Regions from separate parts of the Colwellia aquaemaris genome, predicted to be linked through region 2. Evidence: predicted binding sites of a transcription regulator. Region 2 holds the regulator's gene; each other region holds the start of a gene.
The links. Region 2 encodes LexA, which represses DNA repair genes until DNA is damaged. Its sites were predicted from a motif close to TACTGTATNNNNATACAGTA; they were not measured.
Positions count from the first base shown of each region.

Region 1 (3,219 bases), on a different contig from region 2:
TTCAATTAATACAAAGCGACCGCTAGTCATATCTAAATATGCTAAGCCAAAGCCTTGCTGTGTTTGATGAACAGCGACAATTAAATTGTCTTGGCGATCGGTAAGTAATGCTTCATCGCTAACAGTACCTGGGGTGACTACGCGAACAACCTTACGTTCAACAGGGCCCTTACTGGTAGCGGGATCGCCAACTTGCTCACAAATTGCGACGGATTCACCAAGTTGCACTAACTTTGCTAGATAGCCTTCAACGGCATGATAAGGAACGCCTGCCATTGGGATTGCGTTACCACCCGTTTTTCCACGAGCAGTTAATGAAATATCTAAAAGATCAGATGCTTTTTTTGCATCATCAAAAAATAATTCATAAAAGTCACCCATACGGTAAAAAATCAATATATTAGGAAATTCTGCTTTGATGGTGAGATATTGACGCATCATTGGCGTGTGAGCGGAAAGATCTGGCGTTATTGTTGTCATTGAAATGTGTAAACTCGTAAATTCATCAAAGTATTTAGTGGAAGAGATTATGCCACAAGGCTGGCGATTAGATATTATTATTTTTTACAAATATCGTTACGCCTATACAGGAAAAGCTCTCTTACAAAGCTACTGTAAATTGCAATAGTAACTTTTTTTCTGAAAATTTTAAAAAGTTACTATTTATTAAAAAGTTGTTATTTTTCAACGCTTAAAAAGTATCAATTGTTTTGATTTTAGTTAGAAAAAAAATAATTTGATAAAAACCTTGATACTGTACGACTATACAGTATACTTTGCGTCATCAAAACAAATTAACCACCTAAATCATTGTGGAGCATAAAATGAACGATAACAAAGAAAAAGCATTATCCGCTGCCTTAAGCCAAATTGAACGTCAGTTTGGTAAAGGTTCAATCATGAAGTTAGGTGATAACCGTAGTATGGATGTTGAAACTATCTCAACAGGCTCGCTAGGTTTAGATATTGCGTTGGGTGCTGGTGGTTTGCCTTTAGGACGTGTAGTCGAAATCTATGGTCCTGAGTCAAGTGGTAAAACAACACTTACGCTTGAAGTGATTGCTGAAGCGCAACGCAATGGTAAAGTGTGTGCATTCGTTGATGCCGAGCATGCACTTGACCCTATTTATGCTGAAAAGCTTGGGGTAAATATCAATGACTTGCTGGTTTCACAACCTGATACTGGTGAGCAAGCGCTTGAAATTTGTGACATGTTAACGCGTTCAGGTGCTATTGACGTTATTGTGGTTGACTCAGTTGCAGCCCTAACACCAAAGGCTGAAATTGAGGGTGACATGGGCGACTCGCACATGGGCTTACAGGATGTTAGGTTTGACTTAGTAGCATAACCTTTTAGTTAGAAATTATTTGTATATTCATTTCTCTAAATGTATATACAAATAATATTTAAATAACCCTTACAGAACGAGATTCTTAATTATGTCAGCAACTGAAAACAAAGATAAAGCTTTAGCAGCAGCACTAAATCAAATTGAAAGACAATTTGGTAAAGGTTCAATTATGAAGTTGGGTGAAAATAGATCAATGGATGTAGAGACTATTTCTACTGGATCTTTAGGTTTAGATATTGCTTTAGGAGCTGGTGGTTTACCTATGGGGCGTATTATCGAAATTTATGGCCCGGAATCTAGTGGTAAAACGACGCTAACACTTGAGGTTATTGCTGAGGCACAGCGTAATGGCAAAATATGTGCATTTGTCGATGCTGAACATGCTCTTGATCCTATTTATGCGGAAAAACTAGGTGTGAATATTAATGAATTATTAGTGTCACAACCTGATACTGGTGAGCAAGCGTTAGAGATTTGTGACATGCTTACAAGGTCAGGAGCTGTAGATGTCATTGTTGTTGATTCAGTGGCAGCATTAACTCCTAAAGCAGAAATAGAAGGTGATATCGGAGATTCTCACATGGGATTGGCCGCCCGGATGATGAGTCAGGCAATGCGTAAAATGACTGGTAATTTGAAACAGTCAAACACCATGCTAATTTTTATTAACCAAATTCGTATGAAAATTGGTGTCATGTTTGGTAACCCAGAAACTACCACTGGTGGTAATGCACTTAAATTCTATTCTTCAGTTCGTTTAGATATTCGCCGTATTGGTGCTGTTAAAAATGGTGACGAAATCGTTGGCAATGAAACTCGTGTTAAGGTGGTTAAAAATAAAGTAGCGCCACCATTTAAACAAGTAGAATTTCAAATACTTTATGGTGAAGGTATTAATAGCTTAGGTGAATTAATTGACTTGGGTGTTAAAAATGAAATGGTAGAAAAAGCCGGTGCTTGGTATAGCTATAAAGGCGACAAAATAGGCCAAGGTAAAGCGAATTCAGTTAAGTTCTTAAAAGAAAACCCTGAAATAGCACAAGAAATTGATGGACGCTTACGTGAAATTTTTTTGACGAAGAAAAGTGTTAGTCAAGAAAAAGAGGCAGAAAATCAAGGATAATAGTTTAGCTAAAATTTTGAATTTTTATGTGTAGTAGCTCAGACCTGATCTGACAGTTACCCGTTTTTGACGGTGTTTTGTCAGTTTAGATTTGAGCTAAATTCTTTTCAGCCCAAATCGATTTACCATCAATTAATGTTTCCAGCGGAGTTCGTCCGCAGCACATTTTTCCTTGATGTGTTCGTTCATTGTTGTAGTAATCTATCCATTCGTCCAGATCTTTTTGTAACTCATCCATATCAGCATACAGCTTTTTTCTAAAGGTAATTTGATAGAACTCATTTAGAATGGTTTTGTGGAACCGCTCGCAGATACCGTTTGTTTGTGGTGACATAGCTTTAGTTTTGGTGTGGTCAATATCGTTAATCGCTAGATATAGCTGATAATCATGGTGGTCGACACGACCACAATATTCAGTCCCACGGTCAGTTAAAATCCGTAGCATAGGAAGCTCATACTGCTCGAAATACGGTAGGACTTTATCATTTAATATATCTGCTGCTGTGATCGGTGTTTTAGTCGTATAGAGCTTGGCAAAAGCCACTTTGCTGTAAGTATCAACGAAGGTTTGCTGGTAAATACGACCAACTCCTTTGAGGTTACCAACATAAAATGTATCTTGAGAGCCGAGGTAACCTGGATGCGCTGTTTCAATTTCACCACAAGCTTCGTCATCATGTTTTTTCTTCTCAAGTGCAGCAACTTGGGCATCACTTAAAATAATACCGTCACTGGCAACCTTAG
Region 1 covers NZ_BAAJLV010000002.1:563,022-566,240, forward strand. The annotation lists gene mutS (DNA mismatch repair protein MutS) at 1-480, opposite strand, end outside; partial or broken gene AC27HL_RS08860 (ATPase domain-containing protein) at 825-1,322, shown strand; gene recA (recombinase RecA) at 1,441-2,475, shown strand; gene AC27HL_RS08870 (IS481 family transposase) at 2,561-3,219, opposite strand, start outside.
Region 1: a site for LexA is predicted at 1,387-1,406, ahead of recA (recombinase RecA). Genes of this name have one in related genera too.

Region 2 (3,219 bases):
TGTCGCTATTACTGAGAATAATATTCAATTTACCAGCAAATGTCAGGTATATGTTTCAGCTGAAAGTTCACAAAATTTGGAAGTGTCGCTACCGAATAATATGGAAATAACCGAAGATAGCACTATATCGATTACTCCTACTATTGAAAGTTCACATAGTATTGATTCATATCAGTGGCAATGGACGTCTGATCAAGAATTGCACTTACTTACACCAAATAATAAAACTTTAAGCATCTCGGCACCTAGAGTCGAATCTGATATGAGTGGGCAATTGTCACTTACAGTCACGATGGGGCAGCTTAGCAAAACTGTCAGCGCTGAATTAAAAATTAAAAATGATATAACATTGAGTGAAATGAATTACACCATTTCACGACTTGTTGCAGTGAAAGGGCAAGCCATTAACTTTAATGTGATAACCGAAGATTATGAACAGATTAAAGAGTGGTATTGGGGTACCTCGGGTGTTCAAGGTGTTAAAGTTAGTGATTCGAAGCAGCACTTTGAAGTTATCGCTCCAGGAGTAAGTGGCCAGCAAACACTGAGCATCATTTACCGTGCTAAATTAGTCGACAATTCTGAAGTCCTTAAAACGGCTAATGTAACAATACTCTCTGAAGCTATCGCTAGAACATCTTTATCTTTAGATACTTCGGCAGAGATTGTTGTGCATGAGGGCGTTGAAACCCAAGTAAACTTAACCTTTACTGATGATCACGGTCTTGTAGATGCAATGTCTCTTGATACCACTAATACCAGCAATACTTTCGACGTAGCTGAGGTGATACGTACTGATGAAGGCATTCAGTTGAAGTTGCAAGTAGATAACTTTATCTTTGATTTTGAACATACTGATTACTTGTTCTTAAACGTTAACTATGGAGATTATCAATTACCATTTTTTATTAAAGTGAAAATGAAAGTTGATTAAAGTGTAATTACATTACAATAAATCATAACTTGCGTTTATTTACAGCCTGTATACAATGACAGTGATACTGTTTAAAAATACAGGCTGCCTAATCGTTGCTTAAGGAAAAAATATGCGCCCTTTAACACCCAGACAACAACAGATATTTGATCTGATCCGAGAAAAAATTTCTGAAACCGGCATGCCACCAACACGTGCGGAAATTGCTGAATTTTTTGGCTTTAAGTCGGCTAATGCCGCAGAAGAGCACTTAAAGGCACTTGCTAAAAAGGGCTATATAGAAATGTTGCCAGGCACTTCGCGCGGTATTCGTTTAGCAGAAGAGTTTGCTGAAGAAGAAGGTTTACCTTTGATTGGCCGAGTTGCTGCTGGTGAACCAATTCTTGCGCAAGAACATGTTGAAGAGCATTACAAAATTGATGGTAGTTTATTTCACCCAGCAGCCGATTATTTACTACGCGTAAATGGCGAAAGTATGAAAGACATTGGTATTTTGGATGGCGATTTGTTGGCGGTACATCAAACTACCGATGTAAAAAATGGTCAAGTGATTGTTGCACGGGTCGAAGAAGACGTAACAGTTAAACGCTTTAAACGCGAAGGTAACCTTGTTTATTTGCATGCTGAAAATGAAGATTTTTCACCAATAGAAGTTGATTTAACCTCGCAACATTTTAATGTTGAAGGTATTGCGGTTGGTGTTATTCGCGCTGCTGACTGGATGTAAATTCTATTTTTATTTCCTACTATCAAGGTTAACTTTTGTTTTATTATTGTGCAGGTTTCTAAAGGTGCTTACATTTTAAACCTGCACTTTCCCTTCTTTAAGTTTGTTTCCTTTCTTTAAGGTTTGTTTTTTAAGAATAATTATCATTCTTACTCCTGAAACGCTCATGTAGATTGTTTTTTATACGATTTTGGTGAGGAGCTTTTATTAAATTTTCGGTATGATGATCACATGCTGAATAAAAATTAAACATACCTCTGAAGCCTTTAAAAATGCACGAAAATCCCGATTTAGGGTTATTACTCTATTGTATTTATTAGGTTTTATTATTTATGCTTTTTAAATTTTAAATTGACCCAGATCAAGTTTTAAGTAATTCTAGTCTAGAAAACGTACAAATATAACAATAGGGCGCAATTGATGGTTGTTCAAAATTGCACCGCTTAAATAATAATAAATGTATGAGCAAAATCACTGGTTTATCACAATAAATTAAAGATTAACTGCTGTTTTTGCCTTAAAGGGTGAAGGAGATGTCGAGTGAAAAGACGTAACCTAGGTTTGCTGTTGCTAGGGGGCTTGTTATCTAGTTCAGTTTGGGCAGATATGCCGCTGAATTTGACCAAAGGTGTTACGGACGTTAGTAGAGACGTATATGATTTACATATGTTGGTGCTCTACATCTGTACGGCTATTGGTGTTGTGGTATTTGGTGCCATGTTTTGGTCTATGGTATTCCACCGTAAATCAAAAGGGGTTAAACCAGCAACCTTCCATGAAAGCACAAAAATTGAAATTCTCTGGACGGCAATACCTGTCGTTATTCTAATCGCCATGGCAGTGCCTGCAACGTACACGCTCATCGAAATGGAAAATAATGATGACGCCGATTTAACCGTGCAAATTACTGGTTCACAGTGGAAGTGGCATTATAAATATTTTGATCAAGATATTGAGTTTTATTCAGTACTTTCGACTCCTAGAGAGCAATACGAAAACCTTGACGGCAGCTCTGCTGAAAAAGGTGAAAATTACTTACTCGAAGTTGACCGACCTTTAGTTATCCCAACCAATAAAAAAGTTCGGTTTGTGATCACCTCAGATGATGTTATTCATGCATGGTGGGTGCCGGCATTTGCTGTTAAGCAAGATGCAAACCCTGGCTTTATTAATGAAGCATGGACCAAAGTTGACAATCCGGGCACGTATCGTGGCCAATGTGCGGAGCTATGTGGTAAAGACCACGGCTTTATGCCAATTGTTGTTGAAGTTAAATCTGAAGCAGATTATGCACTTTGGATTGAAGAGCAAAAACAATTGAAAGCGAACGCGGCAGCTGCTGAAGCTGCGTCTTTAAATGCCTCAGTTTCTATGGATGAATTAATGCAGTTAGGTGAAACAACCTACACTGCTTATTGTGCCGCTTGTCACCAAGTCAGCGGTCAAGGTTTACCACCTGCATTTCCAGCGCTTAAAGGCAGTGCTATAGCAACAACAGGGCCAGTAAGTGAACATATTGATATTGTTTATAACGGTAAAGCGGGCACTGGTATGCAAG
Region 2 covers NZ_BAAJLV010000009.1:98,146-101,364, reverse strand. The annotation lists gene AC27HL_RS18115 (Ig-like domain-containing protein) at 1-934, shown strand, start outside; gene lexA (transcriptional repressor LexA) at 1,047-1,661, shown strand; gene coxB (cytochrome c oxidase subunit II) at 2,202-3,219, shown strand, end outside.

Region 3 (3,219 bases), on a different contig from region 2:
CCGTTTACCGCACCAACCAACCTGACCGCACAAGAGTTGGAAGCAAACCCTGTTGGCGCATTATCTGACGCATATGACATGGTATTAAATGGCTGTGAATTGGGCGGTGGCTCAGTACGTATTCATAACCAAGACATGCAAGCGGCAGTATTTAGAATTTTAGGTATTAGCGATGAAGAAGCTGAAGAGAAATTTGGCTTCCTGCTTGAAGCATTACAATACGGCGCGCCACCACATGCTGGTTTAGCATTTGGTTTAGACCGCTTAGTTATGCTTATGACTGGTGCTAGTTCAATTCGTGATGTTATGGCATTTCCGAAAACAACAACGGCAGCATGTCCATTAACTAATGCTCCAGGTCAAGCCAATCCAGCACAGTTAGCTGAACTTGGTATTTCTCGTTTGTCAGAAGAGCCTGCAACGGACGAACAAGCAGAATAGAGTATTCTTTAGAATTACCTATTAACAAATTGTTGATAGGAGAAAATAAAAGCGCACCAGTAAATGCTAGATTAGCTTTATTGGTGCGTTTTTTTTGATTAGAATTATTTAACGCTTTTAAAAGGCAAATGATTTTTGAGTATTATTTTAGGAATTGACCCCGGCTCTCGGCTAACCGGCTACGGTGTAATTAAACAAAGTGGTCGAAACTTTACTTACCTAGGCAGTGGCTGTATTAAGGCAATTGCTGCCGGTGATGATTTAGGTGCGCGGCTACAGACCATATTTGCCGGTGTTAGTGAGCTTATTTTGCAATTTCAACCGGATATGTTTGCCATTGAACAAGTGTTTATGGGCGTAAACCCTGGTGGCGCACTGAAATTAGGACAAGCACGTGGAGCAGCGATTGTAGCGGCAACCAATACCGGGCTTGATGTTGCTGAATATTCAGCAAGACAAATAAAGCAGTCCGTTGTCGGGACTGGTGCGGCCGATAAAGCGCAGGTGCAACATATGGTTAAAACCATTTTAAAATTGCCGAGGACGCCGCAAGCTGATGCCGCCGACGCATTAGCGGTGGCTTTATGTCATGCGCATAGTCATGATTCCATTTCAAAAATGTCAGGCCAAGCAAGCAAAACTGTACGCGGTCGCTTGCGCTAGTTAAGCATTTCAGTCATTAGCTTCAAAAATAACGACTAAATAAACCAGGATAAACTTTACTGTATAAATATCTAGTGGTATGGTGGCGGCATTATATCTTTAAGTTAAAGGTTAGGTTGTGATAGGACGTTTACGCGGTACATTAGTTGAAAAAACAGCTCCTGAAATTTTAATGGAGTGTCATGGCATAGGTTATGAAGTAACTATGCCAATGACCAGTATTTATGCGCTACCCGAGTTAAATCAAGAAGCTATTGTATATACCCATTTTGTTGTCCGAGAGGATGCACAATTGCTATATGGCTTTGCTAATAAAGTGGAACGCAAACTTTTTCGTTTGTTGATCAAAGTGAATGGCGTTGGCCCTAAATTAGCATTAGCTATCCTGTCAGGCATGTCGGCTGATCAATTTGTAAGTTGTGTTATTCATGACGATTTAACTACAATTGTCAAAATACCAGGTGTCGGTAAGAAAACGGCTGAACGCCTTTTAATAGAAATGCGCGATAGGTTAAAAGATTGGCAAACAGACAGTAGTACTGCTTTATCAGAAATGATGCCTTTGGATGCTAAACAAGAAGGTCATTTTGTTAACGATGCGAAAGGAGATGCTATTAACGCTTTAGTGTCTTTAGGGTATAGTCAACAACAAGCTGATAAAGCCGTTAAAGCGGTATTTGAAGCAAATAAAAATAGTGAAGACTTGATCCGAGATGCCTTAAAAGCAATGTTATAGCTATTCCTGCTCGTTAGTTAGCCTTGTATTTTATAAGTAGCAATCGCGCATATTCGTAAAAAGTAATTACCCAATGAGTAAGAAATGATAGAAGCTGATCGATTAATTGAACCTGTAGCGAGCCGCGAAGATGAAACGGTCGACAGGGCTATTAGACCAAAAATGTTATCTGACTACACAGGTCAGGACCATGTAAAGTCGCAAATGGAAATTTTCATTGCCGCCGCATTAAAACGCGAGGAGCCGTTAGATCACTTACTTATTTTTGGTCCGCCGGGTTTAGGTAAAACCACACTTGCTAATATCGTTGCTAATGAAATGGGCGTAAACATACGTACGACATCAGGCCCTGTGTTAGAAAAAGCAGGAGATTTAGCCGCTTTATTAACAAATTTAGAAGAAAACGATGTTTTATTTATTGATGAAATTCACCGTTTAAGCCCAGTGGTAGAGGAAATTCTTTATCCGGCAATGGAAGATTACCAGCTTGATATCATGATTGGAGAAGGGCCGGCAGCTAGATCGATAAAACTTGATTTGCCACCATTTACCTTAATAGGCGCCACCACGCGAGCTGGCGCGCTAACCTCGCCATTAAGAGATCGCTTTGGCATAGTACAGCGTCTAGAGTTTTATAGTACCAAAGATTTAACTGAAATAGTGATGCGTTCAGCCCAGTTTTTAAATTTAGAAATAGATCAAGAAGGGGCTTTTGAAGTTGCCAAACGCTCGCGAGGTACACCGCGAATAGCTAATCGTTTATTACGTCGTGTAAGGGATTATGCTGATGTTAAAACGCGAGGTGTGGTAAGTAAATCAACTGCTGCGAGAGCGCTAGACATGCTAGAAGTTGATAACGAAGGTTTTGATTTAATGGATCGCAAGCTACTTGAAGCGATTATAGACAAATTCGGTGGTGGGCCAGTTGGCTTAGATAATGTTGCCGCAGCAATTGGCGAAGAGCGTGAAACTATTGAGGATGTGTTAGAGCCATTTCTTATTCAGCAAGGTTTTTTACAGCGTACACCACGAGGGCGAATAGCAACTAATAGAGCCTATTTACATTTTGGTTTAGATTTTCCGGAAAATAAATAACTTGAGCTCAGGTTAAATAGCCGACAGATTTTAAAGCACCTTCGGGTGCTTTTTTCATTTTAGAATATATTAATCGTTTTTCATTAAGGCATTTTGTGCCGCAGAAAAACTGCGTTACTAGGTAGTAATCAGTAAATTTTAGACAAAAAAAAGCCCACATAAAACTATGTGGGCCAACTTAGAATGTAAGTTGATAGAAGGAAATTAGGTTTCCAGGAAATATGTCAGAGAGAAAGGTATACATACCTATTCAAAATTTCATGAGTTATTGGAAATATTCATCA
Region 3 covers NZ_BAAJLV010000002.1:704,801-708,019, forward strand. The annotation lists gene aspS (aspartate--tRNA ligase) at 1-441, shown strand, start outside; gene ruvC (crossover junction endodeoxyribonuclease RuvC) at 577-1,104, shown strand; gene ruvA (Holliday junction branch migration protein RuvA) at 1,223-1,840, shown strand; gene ruvB (Holliday junction branch migration DNA helicase RuvB) at 1,925-2,935, shown strand.
Region 3: a site for LexA is predicted at 1,162-1,181, ahead of ruvA (Holliday junction branch migration protein RuvA). Genes of this name have one in related genera too.

Region 4 (3,219 bases), on a different contig from region 2:
TCCATTATCGCTACTTCAACTCAAAACACACATCTTGACCCTAAGTACTTAAATCCGCTACTGTTACTGGCAATTATCTTTATGTGAATACAGGAACATTATGGTTAATGTTGATGTGGTACAAACAATCGCCGCAGTGCCAAGTGAAGTGAGTAAAATATTACTCGATCATCAAAATGCCGGGCGGTTTTTTGATGCCAAGTTTTCAATTGCTAAAACCGCCGATGACGGTGAAGTTTTTGGCGGCAAAGGCGCTATTCGTAATTTAAACGTCGCAGGTGTTAAATTTTCTGAGCAAATATTGATCGCTAACGATAACCATATTCGCTATGCCATTGTTGGTGACCGTCCGCTGCGTGGTCATCAAGGTAATATCTATCTTGAAGAACAAAGTCCTTCTTCTACATTGGTTCGCTATACTATTGTATGTGAAGCGCCTAAATGGCTGCCTGATAAATTGGTTGAGTTTTTATTGTCACAAGCGATGAAAAAAGCCTTAGTTAAAATCAACAAACATTTTTTAGCGCTGGCGAATTAAGAGAAAACCTGTAATGAAAACATCCTACCTGCTAGCAATTGATCAAGGTACTACAAGCAGCCGTGCCATTATTTTTAATGCTGCTGGCGACTTAATTGCCAGTGCCTCAGAAGAGTTTGAACAAATATTTCCTGACGATGGTTGGGTTGAACATCAACCAAAAGCCATTTGGCAAACTACGCTTGCAACCTGTCGAAAAGTTATCGCTAAAAGCGCTTTGCAGGCTGAAGATATTCTAGCCATCGGCATTACTAATCAACGTGAAACTACTTTAGTGTGGGATAAAAGCACGGGGGAGCCGATTTATAATGCCATTGTTTGGCAAGATAGGCGTACAGCAGAGCGCTGTAAGAATCTACAGCAAAATGCAGACATTGTTGCTAAAGTAAAAGACAAAACAGGCTTACTGCTAGATCCTTATTTTTCAGCCAGTAAAATCGGATGGTTGTTAGATAATGTTGCTGGCGCTCGTGAAAAAGCAGAAGCCGGAAAGTTATGTTTCGGCACAGTGGACACTTTTTTACTTTGGCACTTAACCAAGGGAAAAACTTTCGCCACCGATGCTACCAATGCCTCTCGTACCATGCTGTTCAATATTATTGATAATTGCTGGGATGATGAGCTATTAACCCTATTTAATATTCCTAAAGCCCTGCTGCCAGAAGTCAAAAATAGTGCCGATGATTTTGGTGTTACGACCACAGAACACTTTGGTCAGTCAATTGCCATTAGCGCTATGATTGGCGATCAACAAGCAGCGTTAGTTGGCCAAGCGTGTTTTGAAAAAGGCATGATGAAAAGTACCTATGGCACGGGTTGTTTCGTGATGGTAAATACTGGCAAACAAGCGCAATACTCACAACATAAAATGCTAACCACCATAGCGTATCGCTTAGCTGGCGAAATAACTTACGCGCTTGAAGGCAGTATTTTTATGGCTGGTGCCACCATGCAATGGATACGCGATGGTATAAAACTAATTGATAATGTTGAACAAAGCCAAGCGCTTGCCGAGTCAATGACGGCAGAAAATCATGTTTATCTTGTGCCTGCGTTTACTGGCTTAGGCGCGCCACATTGGCAGCCTGATGCTCGCGGCGCCATTGTTGGACTAACACGAGATTCAGGCATTACCGAAATTGTTACCGCAGCTTTGGCCTCTGTCGCTTATCAAACCCAAGATTTATTAGAAGCGTTAAAACAAGATGGTATTGATACCACACAACTTCGAGTTGATGGTGGCATGGTGGTTAATGATTGGCTATTACAGTTTCTTAGTGATATTTTAAATTTAGTGATTGAGCGACCAAAAGTGATTGAAACTACTGCGCTAGGTGCGGCATTGCTGGCTGGCTTACAGCAAGGCTTATTCGAAAATGTTGAACAAGCGGCTGAATATTGGCAAGTTGAAAGTAAGTTCTGCCCTAAAATGAGCGAGGAAAGTCGCGCTCGTCATTATCAAGGTTGGTTAACGGCTCTAGATAAAGTGCTCGATTAGCACTCATTTATCTACGGCAAAACATCCTACTGTATAAATAAACAGTTTTAGCTGCTATGCTATGAAAAGATATTACTTTTAACTGTTTATTTACCGTATTTGCTTTGAAATTATATATTGCTGAAAAACCCAGTTTAGGCCGCGCCATTGCTGCGGCATTACCAAAACCACAGAAAAACCAAAAAGGCTATATTGAGCTAAGTAATGGTGATGTGGTGAGTTGGTGTATTGGTCATGTGTTAGAACAAGCCGACCCTGAACAATATGATGAGCAATATAAAAAATGGCAAATGCAGCATTTACCTATCATACCCACGCAATGGCAGTTAAAACCGAAAACCCAAACTCGTGCGCAGTTAACGGTTTTGCGAAAATTAGTTAAGCAAGCGGATGAAATTATTCACGCCGGTGATCCTGACCGAGAAGGGCAATTACTGGTTGATGAAGTAATTGATTTCTTAAAAGTATCTAAAACTAAAAAACAGCAAATTAAGCGTTTGTTAATTAGTGATTTAAACTTGCCGGCGGTTAAAAAATCTTTAGCAAACTTGCGTAGCAATCAAGATTTTATGCCTTTGTCTATTTCTGCGTTAGCGCGTTCTCGGGCTGATTGGTTATACGGCTTAAATTTAACCCGCGCCTATACCTTACAAGGCCAAAAGGCGGGCTTTAATGGCGTACTTTCAGTTGGCCGAGTACAAACACCTATTTTAGGTTTGGTGGTTAGGCGTCAGCAAGAAATCGACAATTTTGTAGCGAAAGAGTTTTACGATGTTCATGCCCATTTACAATCTGCCAACCAGCAAGCATTTATTGCCAAGTGGCAACCGAGTGAAGCGTGTCAGCCTTATATGGATGAAGAAGGGCGAGTGCTTAATCGTGCTTTAGCTGAAAATGTAGTTAGCAGAATTGAAAACCAACCTGCAGAGGTTACTTCGGTTAGCGAACAAGAGAAAAAACAAGCCGCGCCGTTACCTTATAACTTATCTGCCTTGCAAATTGATGCCGCGAAAATCTATTCGTTAAATGCGAAATTGGTGTTAGATGTTTGTCAGTCATTGTATGAAAAACATAAATTAATTACTTACCCGCGCTCTGATTGTCGTTACTTACCGACTGATCACCATCATCAGGCGAAAAGTATTATTGCTATGTTGGCGAATTCTAATGAAAGTTACGGTGT
Region 4 covers NZ_BAAJLV010000006.1:22,246-25,464, forward strand. The annotation lists gene AC27HL_RS15590 (SRPBCC family protein) at 101-538, shown strand; gene glpK (glycerol kinase GlpK) at 552-2,036, shown strand; gene AC27HL_RS15600 (DNA topoisomerase III) at 2,141-3,219, shown strand, end outside.
Region 4: a site for LexA is predicted at 2,064-2,083, ahead of AC27HL_RS15600 (DNA topoisomerase III). Genes of this name have one in related genera too.